DNA from 3 places in the Mammaliicoccus sciuri genome. Region 3 is predicted to be linked to each of the others. Evidence: riboswitches for the same ligand, from Rfam matches in the RefSeq annotation. Region 3 holds a riboswitch; each other region holds the start of a gene.
The links. Region 3 has a riboswitch for thiamine pyrophosphate ahead of thiW (energy coupling factor transporter S component ThiW). Riboswitches for the same ligand answer to the same signal wherever they lie in the genome.

Region 1: another riboswitch for thiamine pyrophosphate. It lies ahead of MUA60_RS01830 (thiamine phosphate synthase); the one in region 3 lies ahead of thiW (energy coupling factor transporter S component ThiW).
Region 2: another riboswitch for thiamine pyrophosphate. It lies ahead of MUA60_RS10780 (ECF transporter S component); the one in region 3 lies ahead of thiW (energy coupling factor transporter S component ThiW).

Annotation. Positions count from the first base shown of each region.
Region 1 is NZ_CP094824.1:396,084-404,151, forward strand. It holds gene MUA60_RS01815 (transposase) at 1-445, shown strand, start outside; gene MUA60_RS01820 (IS3 family transposase) at 454-1,317, shown strand; gene MUA60_RS01825 (NAD(P)/FAD-dependent oxidoreductase) at 1,325-2,236, opposite strand; gene MUA60_RS01830 (thiamine phosphate synthase) at 2,229-2,819, opposite strand; TPP riboswitch at 2,892-3,000, opposite strand; gene MUA60_RS01835 (HNH endonuclease) at 3,182-4,027, shown strand; gene isdC (heme uptake protein IsdC) at 4,564-5,247, shown strand; gene MUA60_RS01845 (NEAT domain-containing protein) at 5,247-6,821, shown strand; gene isdE (heme ABC transporter substrate-binding protein IsdE) at 6,818-7,702, shown strand; gene MUA60_RS01855 (FecCD family ABC transporter permease) at 7,715-8,068, shown strand, end outside.
Region 2 is NZ_CP094824.1:2,063,468-2,071,535, forward strand. It holds gene MUA60_RS10760 (hypothetical protein) at 40-576, opposite strand; gene MUA60_RS10765 (class I SAM-dependent rRNA methyltransferase) at 649-1,821, opposite strand; gene auxA (lipoteichoic acid stability factor AuxA) at 2,169-3,467, opposite strand; gene MUA60_RS10775 (hypothetical protein) at 3,615-3,740, shown strand; TPP riboswitch at 3,812-3,916, shown strand; gene MUA60_RS10780 (ECF transporter S component) at 4,008-4,583, shown strand; gene MUA60_RS10785 (ABC transporter ATP-binding protein) at 4,595-5,998, shown strand; gene MUA60_RS10790 (energy-coupling factor transporter transmembrane component T family protein) at 5,988-6,779, shown strand; gene purD (phosphoribosylamine--glycine ligase) at 6,873-8,068, opposite strand, start outside.
Region 3 is NZ_CP094824.1:1,681,840-1,689,907, reverse strand. It holds gene MUA60_RS08715 (ABC transporter ATP-binding protein) at 1-647, shown strand, start outside; gene MUA60_RS08710 (GNAT family N-acetyltransferase) at 662-1,171, shown strand; gene miaB (tRNA (N6-isopentenyl adenosine(37)-C2)-methylthiotransferase MiaB) at 1,289-2,824, shown strand; gene MUA60_RS08700 (YlbF/YmcA family competence regulator) at 2,825-3,256, shown strand; TPP riboswitch at 3,265-3,356, shown strand; gene thiW (energy coupling factor transporter S component ThiW) at 3,422-3,922, shown strand; gene mutS (DNA mismatch repair protein MutS) at 4,063-6,588, shown strand; gene mutL (DNA mismatch repair endonuclease MutL) at 6,603-8,068, shown strand, end outside.

The DNA of each region.
Region 1 (8,068 bases), 1.3 Mb from region 3:
TGGTATTTCAAGTTGGTCTGTCCTTCGGATTTGGGTCAATCAATATAAAGAGTTTGGAGAAGAAGGTTTAGAAATAAAAAGTAGAAATACTGTTTATACTAGCGAATTTAAATTATCTGTTTTAAAATTTAGACAAGAAAATATGTTGTCTTATCAAGATACTGCGAATCACTTTAGAATTATTAATCCTATTATCATTGCCAATTGGCAACATCAATTTGATGAAAAGTGTCGTCTTGATATAGATAATAAACAAAAGGGACGATCTCACACTATGACTAAAAAACGATCTAAATCAGATAATAAAAATTTACCTTTAAATGAAAATGAACGTGAAGAACTTGAAAGACTTAGAAATGAAAATGAGACGTTAAAGGCAGGTATAGCTTATCAAAAAAAGTTACAAGCCTTGACCGACATTTACGGAAGCAAAAATCAGAAATAGTAAAGGTCATTAAGGAACTAAATGAAACATATAATATACGATTAAGTATCTTATTTAAAGTCGCTCAAATAGCTAAATCTGTATACTATTATTGGATAAATAAATTTAGTAAAGCTGATAAAGATGAAACATTGATTCAAGTAATAAAAGAAATATGTGAAGAATCGAACCATACCTATGGTTATCGTCGTGTTACACAAGCACTAAGAAATAGAGGTCTTATCGTAAATCATAAAAAAGTACTAAGAATTATGAAAGAACATAATCTAACTTGTACAAAGTTCACACATAGAGGTCGTAAGTATCGTTCCTTTAAAGGTAAAGTTGGTAAAGTAGCTCAAAATATATTAAATCGTAGATTTAAAACAAGTCTCCCATTTCAAAAAGTCGTAACAGATATTACAGAGTTCAAATTAATGAATGGTCAGAAATTATATTTATCACCTTTTATGGACTTATATAGTTCAGAGATTATCAGCTTTAAAATCTCAAGTCGTCCTACATTAGATATAGTCATCAATCCATTAAAAGAAATGATAAAGCGTCGTCCAAACCTAGATCATCGTTTAACGATTCATTCAGATCAAGGCTGGCATTATCAACATTCACAATACACTAGATTATTAAAAGACCATAAAATATTTCAGAGTATGTCTAGAAAAGGTAATTGTCTAGATAATTCAGTTATGGAAAACTTTTTTTGGTTACTTAAACAAGAAATGTATTATGGCCAAGAATTTAAAGATTTTCAGGACCTTGAACAAGCTATTCATCGATATATCGATTTTTATAATAACGAAAGAATCAAATCAAAATTAAAAGGCTTATCTCCCAAAAATTACAGGAGACAAACCTTTGAAATAATATACTAATTAAGGTTTAGATTTTTGGGTTCAGTACACTACTTGATAATAATGGAATGTATTTACATGCTTGACGCATTAACCAATTTTCTCCTTCAACTGATGTGCCGACAGTATAGTCATCTAAATAACTCGTCGCACCCACTAAAAATCGATTGCCACGTTTCGGCACAATGTAACAGCCATTCGTCATAAAAAGTGTTTGTTCTAATTTTAAGTCTGGATGTTCTAACATTAGAACTTCGCCTTTAACACCTGTTACTTTTGGCTCAATTTCATAGTCGGTTAATAACTGATGACTCCATGCACCACCAGCAACAATGACTTTTTTGGAAAGTAAAATTTGGTTTGCAGTGAGCACTTTAAACGCATCATTTAAGCGATGTATAGATTTAACTTCAGTATGATAAATGCGTTCAATTCCTTTGAACTCAATAGATTTCAACAATGCTTTAGCATATTGATTGGCATTAATTTGTCCATCATATGGAATATAAATCGCTTTATGATTATAAGAAATCGTATGATTTGAAAGATGACGAAGTGATTGACTATCTAACGTCGTAACTGAACGATCGCGTTTATTCAAAAAACGATATTGCGCTTTTAAACTGTCGATATCATCTCGTGAAGCGGCCATTTTAATTAAACCGTGCGCTTGATAATCAATATTGATATTCGTTTCTTTATATAACGTGTGACTGAGTGATTCGAAATAATCTCTCGAACGTAATGCAAGTTGATAAAGAGGTGTATCTTCAATAAATTCATTTTGTACACCTAACATGCCACCTGCTTTATAAGATGCGTGTAATCCAGGCACATCCCGATTTATCACAGCGATAGACAACGAATCATTCTTAAGTGCTAATTCACGTGCAATAGACATGCCCATGACGCCAGAGCCAACAATTAACACGTCATACATATGTATGCCACTCCTCTCTTAATAACTGAGTTTCACGCAAACTTCGATCTCTGAAAAATGAAATTGCGCAAACACCTTTAAAGCCATGAGGTAACGACTTAATAGAATGCGTATCTATGCCACCAATTGCATATACAGGAATATCTATAGATACTGCATCTGTTATTTCTTTAGAAGACCTTGGTTTAAGACCATGTTTAGAACGCGTTTCAAACACGTGACCAAAGAACACGAAATCTAAAGACCACTCACGTGCGCGTTTCACACTTTCTGCTGAATGTGTAGACATACTAACGGATATATGAGGGTGAAGCTTTTTATATTCAAATGCATGCACGTCATCTTCACGAAAATGAATAAAATTTAAATCATATTTTTCAAGTATGGCTATATCAGAATGAATCATTAATTTCATTTTTGGAAAGCCATGTGCTAATAAATAATCAAGCACCCAGCATAGATCATCACGTGTCATAGGCACTCTCAGTAACAACAAATCAATCTCTTCAGCAATCTCTATATAATGTTCTAAATCATCAACATCTAAGTCTTTATACGGTGTAACAGCAATAAACAATGAAATCACTCCAAATAAAAAAAACGCTATTTTTCTGTATAGAAAAATAGCGTAAAAATTTAATTATAAGTATAAGTAAGCTTATATACGCCACTTTCCTACGCCAGTATGAACTGGATCAGGTTCAAGGAATCCCGAAGTCACTACTTCAGTCTCAGCCTATAATAAGGCACTTCCAGTGGACATTTATTCAATTATTACATCCATTGTACATATAAAAGTAAGAATGTTCAAATTTATATTTTTAGTCTGGTAAATACCACAATAATCTTAATCTATAAATTGTTATTATTTTAATATTTGGAATAAATTGTACAAATTTAATAGTAAATTTGATAATATATAAGAAAAGGTCAAAGGAGTACTATATGTTTGAATTCCATAATATTTCTACAAAAAATAAAGAATATGTAGATACTAAAGAGAAATATGCTCATGAATTAAAGAATTTTGAAAAATATGCAGAAGACTTAACAAATAAAGCGGGTAAAGCAATTAAAGGTAGTCAGAAAGCAAGTTCATATAAGAGAAGTTTAGTAAGATTAATCATAGGCTATAATTTAATTTTTAACGAAACAATAGAATCCATTGAAGATTTTGAAACATATAAAAAGTTATTGAAGATAACTGAATTAAAAGGTTTTAAAGAATTCAATAAAAATACTAATCATTTTTATAGTGCAACTATAGGGTGTTTATTATCTTATTTAACAAGTTTAAATTCTATAAATGAAGATGAAGTTGATTTATTATTAAATAATCCAAATCCAAATCAAGAAACAAATAACTTAATAAATTTTGGTGAGAGTGAAGTTAAGAAGGTAAAACGAAAGAATAAAAAATTAGTGCATGATAAATTATATTATCCAAGAAATTACAATGAAAGTTTAAGAGCCAAAATAAATAGTAATTATCAATGTGAATATGATGAAAATCATAAAACTTTTATTAATGAATGGGACAGAAATCCACACGTTGAAGCACATCACCTAATACCCATGGCTGCACAAAGTCTATATGATCTCTCAATAGATTTTTCTGAAAACATAGTAAGCTTATGTCCGAATTGCCATAGAAGAATTCATCATGCAGTTAATAAAGATAAGAAGGAAATGTTGGAATATTTCTTTAACAATAGAAAAGATATATATAGTGAAAGAGGTATTGATATAACATTGAAAGAATTATATAGAATGTATGGTATTTTAAGATGATTCAATATGAATATAAGAATAATTTAAATATCAAATGAAGTTTCTAAAAATTCACATTCAAAATTAAATATATTTTAATTTCTAGACACAACATAAAAATGTTGTGTCTTATTTTGTTTTAATAAGTATCTCTCACTAAATTCAAGTATAGATTAAGATGTGTTATGACTTTTTTAAAAACTATTTCTCCATCTTTTTTAGTTTAGCAGCAATAAATATAAGTGCGCGTTCCATGGGAAATTTTTAAATTCCTATGAATAAAATCACGCTCATTATATTCTGTTTATTGGCACGACCAATTCGTATATCTACCTCGTAACTACTATCTGTTAATAATCAATAATATTATTTACCCGATTATTGATTATTAACACATCCTAAATTATTCCATTCTAACAATTTTTAAATTTCGTGAAATAAAATTCGCATAATCAATTATTTATTAAAATAGAAAATAACATTGACATTGATAACCATTATCAATTAAATTATAAGGTGGAAGGAGAATTTCAATAAATTTACAAAGGAGGTATATTATGCAAAGGTTAAAACAGTTTTTAAATATTGGGTTATTAGTACTTATTTTATTATCAGTAGGTGTGGGTAAAGTGGCTTCTGCTGATGTGAAAGATGGTACTTATGACGTTAATTACACAGTATTGAAACATGGTACTTCAGATGTTTCGATTGCAAATGATTATTTTAATAAACCAGGTAAGTTAGTTGTTAAGAATGGTGAAAAGCAACTTCAATTAACGATGAATCATAGCCATTGGATTAAAGGTATTACAGTTGATGGTTCTGCTGAGAGTATCGTAAGTGAAGACAAAGGTTCAGACGTTAGAACGTCTAGCTTCAAAGTGAATTCGACATCTGGACAACTTGCTGGAACAATTGATGTTTATATCAATGAAAAAGTCGATGGTAAACCGTTCTTATACGATAACAAATACAAAATCACATTTGACGTGAAAGAACCTTCTGGCCAAGCTGCAGCAGTTTCATCTAGTGATGCTTCTAAGAATTCAACAGCAGCTGCATCTTCTAGTTCAAATAGTAGTACACCATCTAATGGTTCTACTACAACTTCACAAGATGTGAAAAATCCTCAAACGAGCGCAGGCACACCGGTAATGATCACAGTCCTTCCAATTGTTGCAGGTATGTTATTAATCGTTACGTTTATGTTCAATAAAAAATTGAAAAGAGGTCATAATTAATGAAGAAAAGTGTTAAGTCACTATTAGCGTTTTCTTTATTATTCTCAACTCTTGCATTCAATACTTATGAACCGCTTAGTCATACAACAATGAAAAAAGTTGAAGCAGCAGAAGAACAAGCATCAGCAGTGGAAAGTAAGGCAATTGATTTTGTAGTTAATAAAGATAAATCAAATGAAGTCTCTTATATGGATCAATATATGGTAAAACCAGCAAAGGTATATTTTGAAAATGGGGAAACGTATGTTGAGATGACTTTGAAAAGTGCTTCTTATTGGAAGTCATTTGAACTGTATGATGAATCAGGCGCGATTGCCATTCAAACATTTAAAGAAGACCATCAAGCTGATACTAAAGTCATTAAGTTTAAAGTTAAACCAGGTAGCCAATCGCTTACTTCAAAAGTTCACATTGTTGTACCGGCAATCAATTATGACAACAAATATACAACTCATGTAAATTTTAAAGAAGTTATTCCTAGTGCACCGACAACTCAGAATTCAAATCAACAAGATACAGGAAAAGTAGATAAAAACGATAAAGCGAAAGATGATTCAAACCAATCAATGACTGACCAAAAGCAGGATAATACGAATCAGAATGTAGAAGATACACAACAAGCACCTTCAAAGGATTCAAATCATGAGAAACGACAAACAGAACTTCCAAAGCAAGATACACTTAAGAACACAACACCAAAGAACGATGAAAAGCCGATAACAAAAAAAGAAGTGCCAATTCCTGATAAAGTTAAAAATCCGTCTGGCTCCAACCAAGGATCAACTCAACAAGAAAAAGCAACTTCAACATTAGGTTACATGGTCTATAAAAATGGTTCAAGTGAAATCTCTTATATGGACCAATATATGGTGAAACCTGCACGTATTGTTGAAGAAAATGGTAAACAATATGTAGAAATCACATTGAAATCAGCTTCATATTGGAAGTCGTTTGAATTATTCGATCATGATAAGAAATTAAATGTCACAACTGTGTCAGAAGATCAATCTGCAGATACAAAAATCATTCGATTTGAAATGCCGAAAGATTTAAAAGTACTGACATCTAAAGTTCACATTTTTGTACCAGCAATTAATTACGACAATCATTACACAACACGAATTGAATTTGATAAAGAAGCGGCATCTAGCAATGTAAATACAAGCACAAGTGATGAACAACAACAACCTGTTAGCACATCAAGTAAAGATGATGACACTAAAGGTCATGATTCTACAAATGTTCAACACAATCAGACAACACAAACAGATGACCAAAAATCCGAATCTTCGAATGTTTCATCTGGAGTAAATAGTTTAACAAATCATAGTTCATCAACTGCCACACCTACAAATCAAGCTGTGACAAGTGATAACAATGCAACAAGTTCTACAACTGCAGATAAAGCTAATCCAAGTTTCGATCGTAACGCAGATGGTTCAACTAACATGAAACTCGTTAATCCTTCAACAAGTAGCAGTGGAGATGCGATGACATATGCACTTATCTTCAGTGGTGCAGTATTGTTATTAGCTGGTTCATTCTTCTTAGGTAAGAAGCGAGCATCTAAATGAAGATCAAATCGCTATTAAGTTTAATCCTTATATGTAGCTGTCTACTTGCGGCATGTAATATCAACTTTAGTAAATCATCAGAACCTGCAAGTAAACAGAAAAAAGAAGAATTCAGAATCGTACCAACTACTGTAGCTTTAACGGAAACTTTAGATGCATTAGATTTAGATATCGTAGGTAAACCGACAACTTATAAAGATTTACCGAAGCGATACAAAGATGTACCTGAAATTGGTCAGCCTAAGAAACCGAATGTTGAAGTTGTGAAATCACTTAATCCAACACATGTATTAACGGTTACAACAATTAAATCTGAGATGGATCCTGTGTTTGAACAACTTAAAATGAAAGGTACTTATTATGATTACGACAGTTTAAATGGTTTGAAGAAATCTATCACCGAAATGGGTAATACGTTCAATCGTAAAGAACAGGCTAAAAAGCTTAATAAAAAGTTTGATAATGCCGAAGCAGAAATTAAAGCTAAGATTCAAGGTAAAAAACGCCCTAAAGTACTAATTCTTATGGGTGTGCCTGGTAGTTATCTTGTAGCAACAGAACACTCTTATATAGGTGATTTAGTGAAAATTGCCGGAGGAGAGAATGTTATACAAAATGAATCAAGAGCTTATTTAGCTTCTAATACGGAAGAGCTTTATAAAGTTAATCCGGATATTATTTTAAGATTGCAACATGGTTTTCCAGACCAAGTTAGAGAAATGTTTAAGAAAGAGTTTAGTACAAATGATATATGGAAACACTTTGACGCAGTTAAAAATAATAGAGTTTATGATTTAGAAGAAATTCCATTTGGCATAACAGCAAGTATTAAAGCTGACGATGCGTTAGTACAGCTTTATGACATTTTATATAATAAGTAAAGAGGTTAAAACATGAAAAAATATTCGCGACTCACGTTCTGGATCATGTTATGTATGCTTGTCATAACAATTTATATATCGCTTGTAAGTGGGAAGTTACCTTTAAGTATAGAACAAATCATCACGAAACTTACAACAGGTACTGAACCTCAAGTAGATGCAGTTATTGATTTACGCATGCCAAGAATATTCATCGCGTTATTTGTTGGAGCTGCTCTGAGTGTATCAGGAGCTTTGCTACAAGCGGTATTACAAAATCCTCTAGCTGAAGCGAATATTATTGGTGTGACATCTGGTGCACTTGTTGCACGAGGTGTCATACTTATATTTTTACCTACCTTGTATTTTTATTTACCGATATTCGTC
Region 2 (8,068 bases), 380 kb from region 3:
CTAAGACATTACAAAATGCCTTAGCTTCTTTTCAATATTCTATTCACCTATAAAGTCTTGAATGACTGTTTCACATTTTTTAATGTGATCCTCACCCATTTTTTTCATTAAATAATAACTAATTGAACCAGCAACTGCTTGTCCAACTAATGGTACCCATCTTGATTGTTTTGCCGCTTCTCTTTTTACGACTGATCTAAATATAACTTTCACCATTGCATTCGTTACTTTTTGACCAATAAACTGGCTACCTCTCATTGCAGCTGATGTTAAAACTTTTTGTTTTAAATCATCTTGCATTTTATTAACTTGCTTATGACTTAATCCATAAATTTTATTAATATCTTCAATGATATCGCCCATTAATTTAATATCCATACCAACACCAAGTCCTGGGATTGGTACGACATTTGCAGCTGAAGACATTAATGACTTCTTATGAATAAGTTCTTTAGCTTTTTTTCTACGTTCTAACAATTCTTCTTGTGAAGTTGGTAATTCAGAACGCTTCTTTATTTCTTGTATACCAAATGCTTTATTGCCTGCTTTTGTCGTAATTTTATCGAAAATTCCCATTGTTTCCATTCTCCTCACAGTTCGATTATATTCAAACATTATTATAATAATGTATACCCGAACTAGGAAATTTTAACCATTTATTTGTACGAATACGACTTTCAAGTATTTACTTGGTTTATAGTGTGGATGACTCTTGAAGTCTTTAGGTAATCCCATTACATCAGAAATTGTATAATCAACACCTAATTGATCTAATGTTTGAATTATCATTTTTTTGAATGCTTTTTGTGGGAAAGCACTTGAATTTGTACTTAGCACTAAGTTACCACTCTCGTTCAATAATTCTAATGCACCTTCAATTAATTCAGGATAGTTTTTCTGAACACTAAAAGTCTTTTTCTTATTACGTGCGAAGCTTGGTGGATCAATCACGACAACGTCATAACTTAAACCATGTCTTAAAGCATATTTGAAATAATCAAATACATCCATTATAAATATATGGTTCTGATTAAGATCTATTGTATTTAAACCAAAGTTTGCTTCAGTTAATGGTCTAGCTCTATTAGCTAAATCCACACTTGTAGTTGAACGAGCATTTTCACTTGCTGCAACTGAAAATGCACCCGTATAACTAAATAAATTCAATATATCTTTATCTTGACTATAGTGGTCTCTTAATTTTTTTCTAACGTCTTTTTGATCTAAGAAAATACCTGTCATAGGTCCATCATCAAGATTAATATTATAGAACATATGATTTTCTTCTATGACATATGGAAATTCTGGTGCTTCACCTGCTACGAAGTCTGAAGCAGTTTCCATTCCTTTAAATCTTCTTTTTTCAAAAATTGATTTATAATCGAAGACTTCTTTAATTGCAGGTAATATTCTATCTTTCAATCGATATATACCTACTGAGTACCACTGAACTAATAAATGACCGTCATAATGATCAATTGTCAGTCCACCAATTCCATCGCCTTCTGCATTAAATAATCTATATGCATTGATACCATCTACATTTTCATAATATGCTCTATCATTTTTAGCTTCTTCGAATAACTTTACAAAAAAGTTATGATCAATCTTTTCAGTTGAGTCTAATGATAATACCCAGCCTATACCTTTATTTTGTTCACCATAATATGCAGTTGCAATGAATTTTTTCCCCGCATCAACAAGCGCAACTAATTCTCCTTCATCCATTTTAGGCATATCAAAAACATCGTCTTTTTCTACTAGAGGATATCCTCTTAAATATTTATCTTCTTTTCCTTTTTTGAGCATTAATTGTTTCATTATATATTAGCCATCCTTTCGAAATGTCTCACATATTATAACGTATATTATTCAAAACACCAAAAAACAGAGTATTCCCCTTTAGAATACTCTGTTAACCGAATTTTATTAATCAAAATTTCCCCCAGAAAGTTTTGATCCCCTTATATGTAAACGCTTACTAAAGTTAGTATAAAGGATAAGATTATTCCACGCAATACATTTTTTGAATAAATTCATTAAAATAGTTTACTTATTACATATTTAAACTTTTAATTACAGCAATTGCTCGTGAAAATTATAAAATAAAAAACACTTTATTAAGCGCATAGTGCTCAATAAAGTGTCTAATTATATCGTGTAAGATATTAAAATGATTTTTTCAAGTGAATGATAAATGCTGGTGTTACAAATAATAATAGTAAAAATGAAATTGGTGTGATAAACACGGAAAATTGTGAAGTTTGAATTGCTGAAACAAAGAATGTCGTTGCAATTTCAAAGAATAATGCTGAAATAACAAACAATTTACCAAAATTATTTTTATTCTTATAATTTGTCGTGTAATTGAAGTATGCATATAAGATAATCAATAACATCATAATAAATAATGTTAACCATTCAAAAACATATTGAATTTGAGATAATTTCCATTCACCTGATAAGAATAAACCATTACGGTTATTAAACTCTATAAATGTAAATAAGAATAAAACTACAGTACTTATCCATTCTATATAGCTTTTCTTTAACCATTTCGGTCTTCTCATCCATCTTGGAATATCGTCTTCTTCGATTTTAATAATCTCTATCCATTTTTCATTACGGCGTTTTCTTTTAGCAATTGCCTCTTCAGAATTAAATTTTTCTAAAGTCGCCTGTTTGAAATTCTGTAATTTTTGGTAAAAACCTTCTGCTAAAGTATATATTTTTCTTGTTAAGCGGTTATTTTTAACTCTTGAATATCTTTCTTCATGAAATTGTTCAATGTCTTCATCGCTTACTGGTAAAGATCTTCTTAAATATAAACTAATCCAAACTGACATTTGACTTAGACACCACAACAGAATGAAGAATAAGTTAACACTCATAACGTCTATAGGCTTTACATTTTGAGCATCGATATTATGGTTCATTGCAAATTGTGAAATGAAATAACATAATCCATAAGAAATGATAATCCATAAGTACTGTTTCTTTCGATGCATTGGATTTAGCTCATTTTTATAAACGACATATCCCACATGAATTGCAAATGGAATAATAAATAAGAAAGATGCAAAACTATATACTTGGAACATGGTCATCATAATAACAATCATTAAAATAATTGTCAGTCCGATATAAAATACAGAAATATCATAATCGTAATGCGTCGTTCTTCTTAAAGTACGTCCTACTAATAATACAAACACACCAAATAGCAATACAATTATTGCTGCGATAACTGGAAAGTTACCAATATAATGGTGCAATATTCTTACTAATTCATCAAAAAAAGCTACAAAAAAGTCCCAAATGTTATTGATATGGATATTACTTGAATCCTTGATATTATAGTCTTTAATACGTGGCGCATTAAAAAGTATAAGTAATCCAGTAATCAAAAGAAATATACCTATAATTCGACTAAAATGAACTTCCCAGCTTTTTTTCTTTATAGCCATGTTCTTCACCTCATTGAACATTATAATTGTTTCATTTTCAATTGTCTTTAATTATATTGAAAATCAGTCCCAAGTACTAGCAAGAAGTTTAATACTTATATGTAGTTGGGTATATAATAATATCATACATTTTAAAGGAGTGTTATTATGACTCATAATGATAAGCATAAAGAAGAAGCAGAAAAAGCTAAAAAGAAAGAACAAGAAAATAAGCAAGACAACAACAAAGGTCAGGATGAAACAAAAGAAAATATACAAGACACATTTGAATAAATGAATTTTAGTTTTATGATTTACTATTGACAAATAGATTAATAAGACTTATCGTATGGATAACAAATTAATAAATGCACTAGGGGTGTTTTGAAACTGAGACAGACATGAAAAGGTCTGAACCCTTTGTACCTGATCTAGATGATACTAGCGTAGGAAAGTGTTCGTAAATCATATAATATTCATTTTTAAATGATAACAATATTTTTGTGCGCTTCTATTTAGATATAGGAGTGCACATTTTTTTATTTAAAAGGAGAATATAACATGTCAAAGAAATTAACGTTATCAGATATTTTAGTAACTGTATTAATTGGTGCTTTGTTTGCAATCATTTATAAGTTCTTATGGATACCTTATGAAATTTTAAAACCACTCGGTCTACACTTAGAACAATCTGTATATGGTGTATGGTTTATTGCAGCAATTGTCACTTATTTAATTATTCAAAAGCCTGGTGTTGCAATTCTTGCTGAATTTGCTGCGGGTGCTGGCGAAACGATTGTAATGGGCCAATTCGATATTCCAACATTTGTATACGCATTATTACAAGGTTTAGCTTGTGAAATCACCTTCTTAGCTGTTCGATATCAATCTAGAAAATTATCAGTTGCTGTTATAGCTGGTATGGCTGCAGGTATTATTACGTTACCAATTGATTGGTTCTATAATTACTTAGGTGACGTTGCTTTATGGAATGTTATTTTAATGTTTACGATTAGAATTTTAAGTGGTGCAATCGTTGCTGGTGCATTAGGCTATGCAATTGTAAAAGCACTCGACCAAACTGGTGTTACGAAATTGTTCAGACCAGCATCTAAAAAAGATTATGACTTATTATAGGAGTTATTCAATTGTTATCACTAAAAAATTTAAGACTAAAGTATCCTGATGATGATCGCATTATATTTAAAAATTTAAACATCAATATTAATGATAAAGAAAAAGTACTTTTACTAGGTCCAAGTGGATCTGGTAAAAGTACGTTATTAAATATATTAAGTGGTATTATACCGAGATCGATGGACATACCGATGAAAGTTGATTCAATCAATATCGATTCACTTCCAGGTGTTATTTTTCAAGACCCTGATACGCAGTTTTGTATGCCTGAGATTAAAGAAGAATTAGCATTTGTGCTTGAGAATATGAACATCGAACCTGATAAAATGGACGGATTTATAAAAAATGCCATGAAACAGGTAAATTTAAATGCTGATCCTTCACTTAAAATCAATCGTTTAAGTGGTGGTATGAAACAAAAATTAGCGATTGCTTCTATATTATTACAAGATACAAATACGTTATTTCTTGATGAACCGACAGCAATGCTTGATCATCAATCAACGACACAACTATGGGATTTGATTATGGAACATTGGACAAATCAAACTGTTGTAATCGTAGAACATAAAGTTGATTATATTTGGAATTATGTAGATAGAGTTATTGTAATGAATGAAAATGGTGAAATCACACATGATAGTACACCTCAAGATATATTAGATCATCATACAGACATTTTAAATGAATACGGTGTTTGGCACCCTAACTCGTGGCAATATGCCCCAAAATTATCTGAACAGACTGCTGAGCACAATCCGTTGTTAAATATAGAGCAGTTAGATGTACTGCGTGGCTCCAAAAAACTATTTAGTATAGATAAATTAACGATTTCAAGTGGCGAATGGCTTACAATAACTGGACCAAATGGAACAGGTAAGACAACATTATTAGAAACGATGATGCAGCTCATTAAATATAATGGTAAAATATTTTATAAAAACAAACAGATTAAAAAAGTAAAAGATGCTTCTAAACATATGTATTTCGTATATCAAAATCCAGAATTACAATTCATCGAAACATCTGTATATAACGAAATATTTATCAATTATGCTTATCAAGATAAACAAACAGCTCATGACAAGACCCAAAACATGTTGACGTTATTAAAACTTAATCATGTGAAAGACCAGCATCCTTTCGAATTATCAATAGGACAGAAAAAAAGATTAAGTGTCGCAACTGCATTAAGTACGAATTCTGAAATTATTTTACTTGATGAGCCAACATTCGGTTTAGACAGTCACAATACCTTTGAACTCATCAAATTATTTCATGAACGCGTTCAACATGGTCAAACTATCTTAATGATTACGCACGAAAATGAGATTATTAATCGCTATGCTACTAGAAGATTAACAATCAAAGACGAGCAATTACATGTAAGCGGTGGTGAATCTCATGTTAACTAATTGGAAGAAATACCGTACTTTTATTGATGATGTCAATATTCTAACGAAACTTATATTAGGTGTCATACTATTTTTCTATGCGATATTTATTCATCAATTTGATTTCATGCTTTATTTAACGATTATTATGTTCCTTTATCTAATCTTCATGAGCGGCGTGAGATGGTTGCCACTATTAATCGTCATTGCTATCACTTTATTTTTCGGACTCACTTCTTCCTTATTTATGATTTTCTATGGTGAAGGAAATGAAACAATTTTCAAGTTTGGTATTATTCATATTACTGAAGAAAGCTTTTTGAGAGGTATTCACGTAACCATGCGTACACTTGTCATTTCATTTTACGGCATGGTTATCCCATTTACTTCGCAAATCATTTATGTGTTTTATAGTTTCATGCAACATTTAAAAGTAAAACCTAAAATCGCATATGCTTTCATGGCTTCTATACGCATGATACCGCTTATGTTTAGTTCTTTTATGCAGTTAAGACAAGCTTTAAAAATGCGATATGCAGTTATAGATAAAAGCAATCGTAAAGGCTTAAAATGGATTCACCATTTACTCATTCCAACATTAAGTCAAAGTATAAGAAAATCACATAGGTTAGCTGTTGCGATGGAAGCAAAAGGATTCACAAACGGCAAAAGAACTTTCTATTATAAAGTACCTTTCACTAAAAATGATTTATATTTCATCTTATTGACGATTGCACTCGTTGCTGTCGCATATTTATTAAATGTTTATTTACCTATAACACACATTTCAGATATTCGATAACATTGCGTTATATTTGACCATACCTTTCCCTAAAAGAATGAAATATAGCGCAATGAAAAGGCTGAGACAAACTTTGTTGTCTCAGCCTTTAATTTATGATTTATATGCTTTTAATGCTTTATGTCCAATATCATTTCTATAGAATAGTTGTTCACTTTTAATATATTTGACTTGTTCATATGCATTTTTTTGAGCCGCTTCAATATTGTCACCTGTACCGATAACAATCATGACACGTCCACCATTATTTTCATACTTGCCTTCTGAATTTTTCTTCAAAGCACTCACAAAATATTGATCTACATGTTCTAAACCTTCAACTGAATATCCTTTATCATAACTACCTGGATATCCTTTAGATGCTAATACGACACCAACAACACTTTCATCTTTCCATTTTAATGTTATTGGCTCTTTATGATACACCTTGTTTAATATTTCAATAAAATCAGAATCTAATTTAGTCAATAATACTTGTGCCTCTGGATCACCGAATCTTGCATTAAATTCAATTACTTTTGGTCCTTCTTTTGTTAAAATTGCGCCAATATAAATCAAACCAAAATAGTTAATGCCTTCACTCACTAACGCATCCGCAATAGGTTGTGCGATTTTTTGATTCGTTTCTTCCAATACATCGTCCGTAATATGAGGTACTGGACAGTATGCACCCATTCCACCAGTATTTGGGCCTTTATCACCATCGAATGCACGTTTATGATCTTGGGCGATACAATCAAATGGAACTGCATATGATTGATTCACAAATGTCATAACTGAATATTCTTCTCCATCAAGAAACTCTTCGAATACGACTTTTTCATGAGGTGTTTGATATAAAGTTTCTACGCCTTCTCGTGCTTCTTCTCGCGTTAAAGCAACGATTACACCTTTTCCAGCTGCAAGTCCATCTTTTTTAAGTACGATAGGTATTTTACACTGCTCAACATAATTGATTGCTTCTTCTTTTGTTGTGATTGTCTTATATTCTGCAGTTGGTATATAATACTTTTTCATAATTTTTTTCGCAAATTCTTTAGAACCTTCTAATTGTGCTGCTTCTTTATTTGGTCCGAAGACTTTAGCATTTGTTTCCTCTAATGCATCTGTTAATCCATCTATTAAAGGTTGTTCCGGTCCTATTATTACCCATTCAATATTGTTTTGTTCTACAAAAGATTTTATAGCTAAATGGTCATTTTCTTGAACATCCGATACAATTGTCGCAACTTCTTCCATTGCATCATTACCCGGAATGACAAAGACTTCATTTACTAATTTAGACGATT
Region 3 (8,068 bases):
CATTAGTCGGCGCAACTGGTGCAGGTAAGACGACAATCGTGCAACTTATTCTACATTATTATGAAGTGAATAAAGGAAGAATTCTAATTGATGGCATTCCAATTAATAAAATAACGCGTGAATCTTTGAGAAGTTCTATAGGTGTCGTGTTACAAGATTCCTATTTATTTGATGGAACGATTAAAGACAATATTATGTATGGAACGCCAAATGCTACATATGAAGAAGTTGTAGAAGCTGCCAAAAAAGCAAATGCACATGACTTTATAGAAGCTTTAGAAAATGGTTATGATACAGTATTAAAAGGTGAATCTGGTTCGTTATCTCAAGGCGAAAAACAACTTATTTCTATCGCAAGATGTTTACTTCAAGATCCTAAAATACTTTTATTGGATGAAGCAACAAGTAGTATCGATACTGTAACTGAAATTAAAATTCAAGAAGCGTTAGATACATTAATGCAAGGTAGAACGAGTGTTATTATTGCGCACCGTTTAAATACAGTTAAAAAAGCAGACTTAGTCTTTGTATTATCTCACGGTGAATTGATTGAATCTGGCTCACAAGATGCGTTGATCGAACAAAAAGGTATTTATTATCATATGTTAAATACAAATGATGATGAGCAAATAAAAGAATTAAACTAAAAGGGGAGGCGTTTATGGAATTCAGAGAAATAGATAAAGATATTGAATCGTTATTCACAGAATATATGAATGAATGGTATGAAAACGAAGAACACGTTGTTCCATGGGCGACAGATGTCCGTCAACATGGTGGGTTTGACAAGATGTTAATCATGTTAGAAGAAGCAATTAACCCTGTTGATAAAGACTTTGTAAAAGCAAAAACGTATGTACTTATTGATGATGACAAAATTGTTGGCGCTGTAAATATTAGGTATGCATTAAACGACTATTTATATAAAAAAGGTGGACATGTCGGATACGGTGTTAGAAAAAGTGAACGTGGTAAAGGCTATGCGACAAAGTTGTTAAATTATGCAGTTAAGAATTTAAATAATGAAGGTGTTCATTCTGTTCTTGTAACTTGTGATGAATCAAATGATGCAAGTGCGAAAGTCATTATAAATAATAATGGTGTAGAAGATGGACCGTATCAATCAGATGAAGAAGAAAATACGAGAAGATTTTGGATTAAGCATCTTTAAAATTAAATATTTGATACATGAAATGAACGAGCAAAAATGTCGGAACATTTTTGCACTTTATGTTGAACTCTAATATAATATATAGGTATAAATATATGGGCAGAAAGGGTTTTGAAATTGAATGAAGAGCAAAGAAAACAGGAGGCCAAAGCGAAGACAGAACCTAATTTAGAGAAGGATTATAGCAAGTACTTCGAACATGTTTATCAACCTCCAAATTTAAAGGACGCTAAACAAAGAGGGAAATCACAAGTTGAATATCATGATGATTTTAAAATAGACGAACGACATAGAGGTATGGGGAAAGGTCGTAAATTCTATATTAGAACATATGGTTGCCAAATGAATGAACATGATACAGAAGTAATGGCTGGTATCTTACAAGCGTTAGGTTTTGGACCGACGAACTCAGTAGAAGATGCTGATGTGATATTACTTAATACGTGTGCGATAAGAGAAAATGCTGAAAATAAAGTGTTCAGTGAAATTGGGAATTTAAAGCATCTTAAACAAGAGCGACCAGATTGTTTAATTGGTGTATGTGGATGTATGTCACAAGAAGAATCTGTCGTTAATAAAATTCTTAAATCATACCAGAATGTTGATATGATTTTCGGTACACACAACATCCATAGATTGCCTGAAATTTTAGAAGAAGCATATATGTCTAAAGCGATGGTTGTTGAAGTATGGTCTAAAGAAGGCGACGTCATCGAAAATTTACCTAAAGTAAGAAATGGTAGAATTAAAGCGTGGGTAAATATTATGTACGGTTGTGACAAATTCTGTACGTATTGTATTGTACCGTTCACTCGTGGTAAAGAGAGAAGTCGTATGCCTGAAGAAATTATTGCTGAAGTAAGAGACTTAGCAAGACAAGGCTACCAAGAAATATGTTTATTAGGTCAAAATGTAAATGCATACGGTAAAGATATTGAAGGTTTAAATTATGGATTAGGTGACTTGTTAAATGACATCACTAAAATCGATATACCACGTGTACGTTTTACGACAAGTCACCCTTGGGACTTTGATGATCGTTTAATTGAAGTGATTGCTAATGGTGGTAATATTGTACCTCATATACATTTACCAGTACAGTCTGGTAATAACCAAGTGTTAAAAATTATGGGTAGAAAATATACACGTGAAAGCTATTTAGAATTAGTTCATAAAATAAAAGCAGCAATTCCTGATGTAGCATTGACAACGGATATCATTGTTGGCTATCCTAATGAAACAGAAGAACAATTTTTAGAAACAATAAAGTTGTATCATGAAGTTGGTTTCGAACATGCATACACATATGTATATTCTCCGAGAGAAGGTACGCCAGCAGCTAAGATGAAAGATAATGTACCTGATAAAGAGAAAAAAGAAAGACTTCAAAGATTAAATAAAGTAGTTGGTGAATATGCTGCAGAATCATTGAAACCATATGAAGGACAAGAAGTATTTGTTTTATGTGAAGGTTCAAGTAAGAGAGATGAAGCGGTATTAGCAGGCTATACTGAAAAGAATAAATTAGTTAATTTTAAAGCACCAAAAGATGTAATTGGCAAAATCGTAAAAGTAAAAATTACTGAAGCAAAACAATATTCATTAAATGGTGAATTTATAGATGTTGTATCTAAAGAAAAGGTGGTACATTAAATGTATACAAAAGATGATATTTTAGAACAAGCACGTAAACTAGGGAAAATGATGTCAGAAACAGAAGAAGTAGATTTCTTTAAACGTGCAGAAGCGCAAATCCATGAGAATCAAACAGTCAGAGAAAAAATGGCGAGTTTGAAATCTTTACAAAAGCAAGCGGTTAATTTCCAAAACTATGGTAAAGATAAAGCTTTAGCTATGGTTGAAGAAAAAATTAAAAATATTGAAAAAGAATTAGATGAAATGCCAATTGTAAGTGAATTTAAAGAAGCACAAGTTGAAGTAAATGAACTTTTACAAATGGTATCTCATTCAATTAGCCACACAGTTACAAATGAAATTATTGAATCAACAGGTGGTAATCAACTTACTGGTGAAACAGGTGCAGCCGTTAGAAATGCACCAAACACAAGTAGCTGTTCAAATTAAGATTTAATATATTGCACACACGGTGCCTAACAAGGCTGAGAATATACGTGTAGATTTGATCCAGGTAATACTGGCGTAGAGATTGTGCAACTAAAGATTATATATGCTAAAAATCATTAGTCTGCCAGTACGTGGACTAATGATTTTTTATTTGGAGGAAATATAATGAAGAAGACTAAATTAATGACTTTAACCGCAATATTAACAACGATAAATGTTGTCTTTAGTACATTTATCACGATACCAATAGGTCCAATAAAAGCATTGCCAATGCAACATTTCATTAATGTTATATCAGCCGTATTTCTTGGACCATGGTATGGCTTAGCGCAAGCTTTGTTATCTTCGTTTATTAGAAACTTACTAGGTTTAGGAACGATTTTTGCTTTTCCAGGCAGTATGATAGGCGTATTATTAGCAAGTTTACTTTATAAATATCGCAAACAATTATCGATTGCATCTTTAGGAGAAGTAATAGGTACTGGTGTAATAGGTAGCTTCGTTTGTATTCCGATTGGTTGGTTACTAGGACTAGGAAAAATAGCATTTTGGCCGTTATTTTTATCATTTTTCTTTAGTAGTCTAATAGGCGCTATTGTAAGTTATATATTATTAAAAGCTTTTGAAAAAAGAGGTATATTAAAGAAATTAAAAAATGATACCTAAAGTTATATCATGAATTAAAGGGCGTGAAGCATAAATTGCTTTATTACGCTCTTTTTTTAATAAATAAACATACTCGTTTAATAGTAGAAATTTTGATAAAATAGATAAATCGAAAGTTAAAAAAAGGAACGTGAATAAAGATGTCTAAACCAACGCCGATGATGGCTCAATATTTAAAGATAAAATCTCAATATCAAGATACATTATTATTTTTCAGATTAGGTGATTTTTATGAAATGTTCTACGATGATGCAATTGAAGCATCGAGAGTATTAGAAATAACACTAACAAGAAGAGATGCTAAGAAAGATCCAATACCAATGTGCGGGGTACCATATCATTCAGCTTCTGGATATATTGAAAAACTTATTTCAAAAGGTTATAAAGTCGCGATTTGTGAACAAATGGAAGATCCGACACAAACTAAAGGAATGGTTCGTAGAGAAGTTGTGCAAGTCATAACGCCAGGTACGGTTATGGATCAAAAAGGTATGGACGAAAAATCGAATAATTATATATTAGGATTTATAAAAGAAGATGGAGAGTTTCATTTAAGTTACTGTGATGTCACAACAGGGGAATTAAAAGTAACATCATTTGTTGATGAAACAACTTTAATTAATGAAATTACAACGATTCACCCTAATGAAATTATTGTTAATAAAGTGTTACCAGATAATTTATATAAACAAATTCAGCTTATAACTGAAACAATCACAGTTATTGATAGCTATGAAGAACGAGATTATGAAGTTGTCACGGGCACATCTCACGCTCAAAAAAGATCATTAAATTATTTATTAAATTATATTCATGATAACGGTAAACGCGATATGCCACATTTAGAAGAAGTTGTCGTATATAGAGCTTTAGATTATATGAAAATGGACTTTTACGCGAAACGAAATCTTGAATTAACAGAAAGTATCAGACTTAAATCTAAAAAAGGTACATTATTATGGTTGATGGATGATACGAAGACACCTATGGGCGCAAGAAGATTAAAGCAATGGATAGATCGACCGCTTATCAACCAAAGAGATATCGAACAAAGATTAGATGCTGTTGAACAATTAGTGAATGGTTTTATTGAACGTGATGAACTTAGAAGTTATTTGAATATGGTGTATGATATTGAAAGATTAGTCGGAAGAGTTAGCTACGGCAATGTGAATGCTAAAGATTTAGTACAGTTGAATTATTCAATAAAGCAAATTCCATATGTTAAAGAAATTATTGAAAGATTAGACTCAAAGTCTATAGACCGATTTAAAGATCTTGAACCATTAAATGATTTAGAACGATTATTAGATGAAAGTTTAGTAGAAGATCCACCGATTTCTGTTAAAGAGGGTGGGATATTTAAAAAAGGCTTTAATGAAACACTAGATCAATATAAAGAAGCTTCAACAAACGGTAAGCAATGGATAGCAGAATTACAATTAAAAGAACGTGAACGAACGGGTGTAAAATCATTAAAAGTAAGCTTTAACAAAGTTTTTGGGTACTATATTGAAATTACAAAAGCAAATTTAAATCATATTGATACAGATGCTTTAGGATATCAACGTAAGCAAACATTATCAAATGCTGAACGATTTATTACTGAAGAATTGAAAGAAAAAGAATCTATCATTTTAGGTGCAGAAGATAAAGCAATCGAACTAGAATATCAACTATTCCTTGAATTAAGACAAGAAGTGAAAGCTTATACTGAAAAGTTACAAGCACAAGCTAAATTACTATCAGAAATAGACTGTTTACAAAGCTTTGCTGAAATTGCGCAAAAATATCATTATACTCGTCCAATTTTTAGTGAAGATAAAACATTATCACTTAAATCATCGAGACACCCGGTTGTTGAACGCGTCATGGATCATAATGACTATGTTCCAAATGACTGTTATTTAGATAAAGAAGGCTTTATCTATTTAATAACAGGACCAAATATGTCTGGTAAGAGTACGTATATGCGTCAAATAGCTATTATTAGTATTATGGCTCAAATGGGTGCATACGTGCCTGCAGATTATGCGCAATTGCCAATATTTGATCAAATCTTTACGAGAATTGGTGCAGCAGATGATTTAGTATCAGGTAAAAGTACATTTATGGTCGAAATGTTAGAAGCTGAAAAAGCCATGGTTGGAGCAACTGAAGATAGCTTAATTATATTTGATGAAATTGGACGAGGAACATCTACATTTGATGGTCTAGCGCTTGCACAGTCTATGATTGAATATGTTCATCATCATACAAAAGCAAAAACGTTATTCTCTACACACTATCATGAGTTAACACATTTAGATGAAACGTTATCTGGACTTAAAAATATTCACGTAGCTGCACAAGAATATCAAGGAGAATTGATTTTCTTGCATAAAGTAAAAGAAGGCGCAGTTGACCAAAGTTACGGTATTCATGTAGCGAAATTAACGGATTTACCTGATGAAATTATTGAAAGAGCACATACTATTTTGCAAGAACTTGAATCTCATACAAAAGTAGAGAAAGAAGCAGATAAGTATGAGCAACCGTCATTCCAATTATTCGAAGAACAAGGGCAATCTGAAATTGAAAAGAAACTGAAATCAATTGATTTAATGAACATAACACCTATTGAAGCTTTATCAAAACTGCATGAATTACAAAAACAACTTAAATAGAAAGTGTGAGTGCATTGGGAAAAATTAAAGAGCTCGAATTATCTTTAGCCAACAAAATAGCTGCAGGTGAAGTGGTAGAAAGACCAGCTTCTGTTGTGAAAGAATTGTTGGAAAATGCAATTGATGCTCAAGCTACTCAAATTGATATTACGATTAAAGAATCAGGTATTCAATCTATTAGAGTCGTAGATAATGGAACAGGCATTGAAGAAGAAGATATAGCCAAAGCATTTGGTAGACATGCGACAAGTAAAATCAATAACGATTATGATTTGTTTCATATTCGTACACTTGGTTTTAGAGGTGAAGCTTTAGCGAGTATTTCATCAGTGAGTAGAGTAACGATGAAGACTTGTACGGACGGTATGCTTGGACATGAAGTACGCGTTGAAAATGGTAAAATTACGAAAAAACAACCTGCTAAAGCTAAAAAAGGTACAGATATTCTTGTTGAAGATTTATTCTATAATACGCCAGCAAGATTAAAATATGTTAAAAGTTTGTATACTGAACTTGGCAAAATTACGGATATAGTCAATAGAATGGCAATGAGTCATCCGAATATCGCATTTAATCTCGTATCAGATGATAAAACAGTTATTTCAACGAATGGCTCAGGTAGAACAAATGAAGTAATGGCTGAAATTTATGGTATGAAAATTGCAAAAGATCTTGTACCAATAAATGGCGAAACAGATGATTACGTCGTAAACGGATTTATTTGTAAACCTGAGCACACGAGAAGCAATCGACATTATATTTCTATATTTATTAACAGGCGATATATTAAGAATTTTGTGCTTAACAAAGCGATTATAGAAGGTTATCATACACTATTACCAATCGGTAGATATCCAATCGTTTATTTAAATATTGAAATGGATCCGATTTTAGTAGATGTTAACGTACATCCGACTAAACTAGAAGTAAGGATTTCTAAAGAACAACTACTTTATGAATTGATTAATCAAAAAATTAAAGAAGCATTTAGAGGTATGTCATTAATTCCAGACACATCTTTAGAAAAACAAAAGCCAAAAAAATCACAAAAAGAAATTTTTGAACAACAAAAAATAGATTTTGAAGCTAAAAGAAATCAAAATATAACTCAACAGCAGCAAGTTTCTCATAAAAGTGAAAGTGATGAAGAAATTGAACAAACAAGCAACTCTATAAACAGAGAACCTTCACCTTCTTGGCAATTTAAAGATAAGACAGAACATCATTCGGTTATACAAGAAGATACTATCAATCAAGAAGCTAATAGAGATATAGATATTCAACATGATGAACCCGAGCATATTGAAAATAATGAAGAAACATATGAAGTTCAAGATACAGAAGAATATGTTGATAAACCATATCAAGCGCCAATTGAAGAAGAGGAAGTATCTGAAGGGCCACGTGTACCATATATGGAAGTTGTAGGTCAAGTTCACGGAACATATATTGTGGCACAAAATGATACAGGCATGTTTAT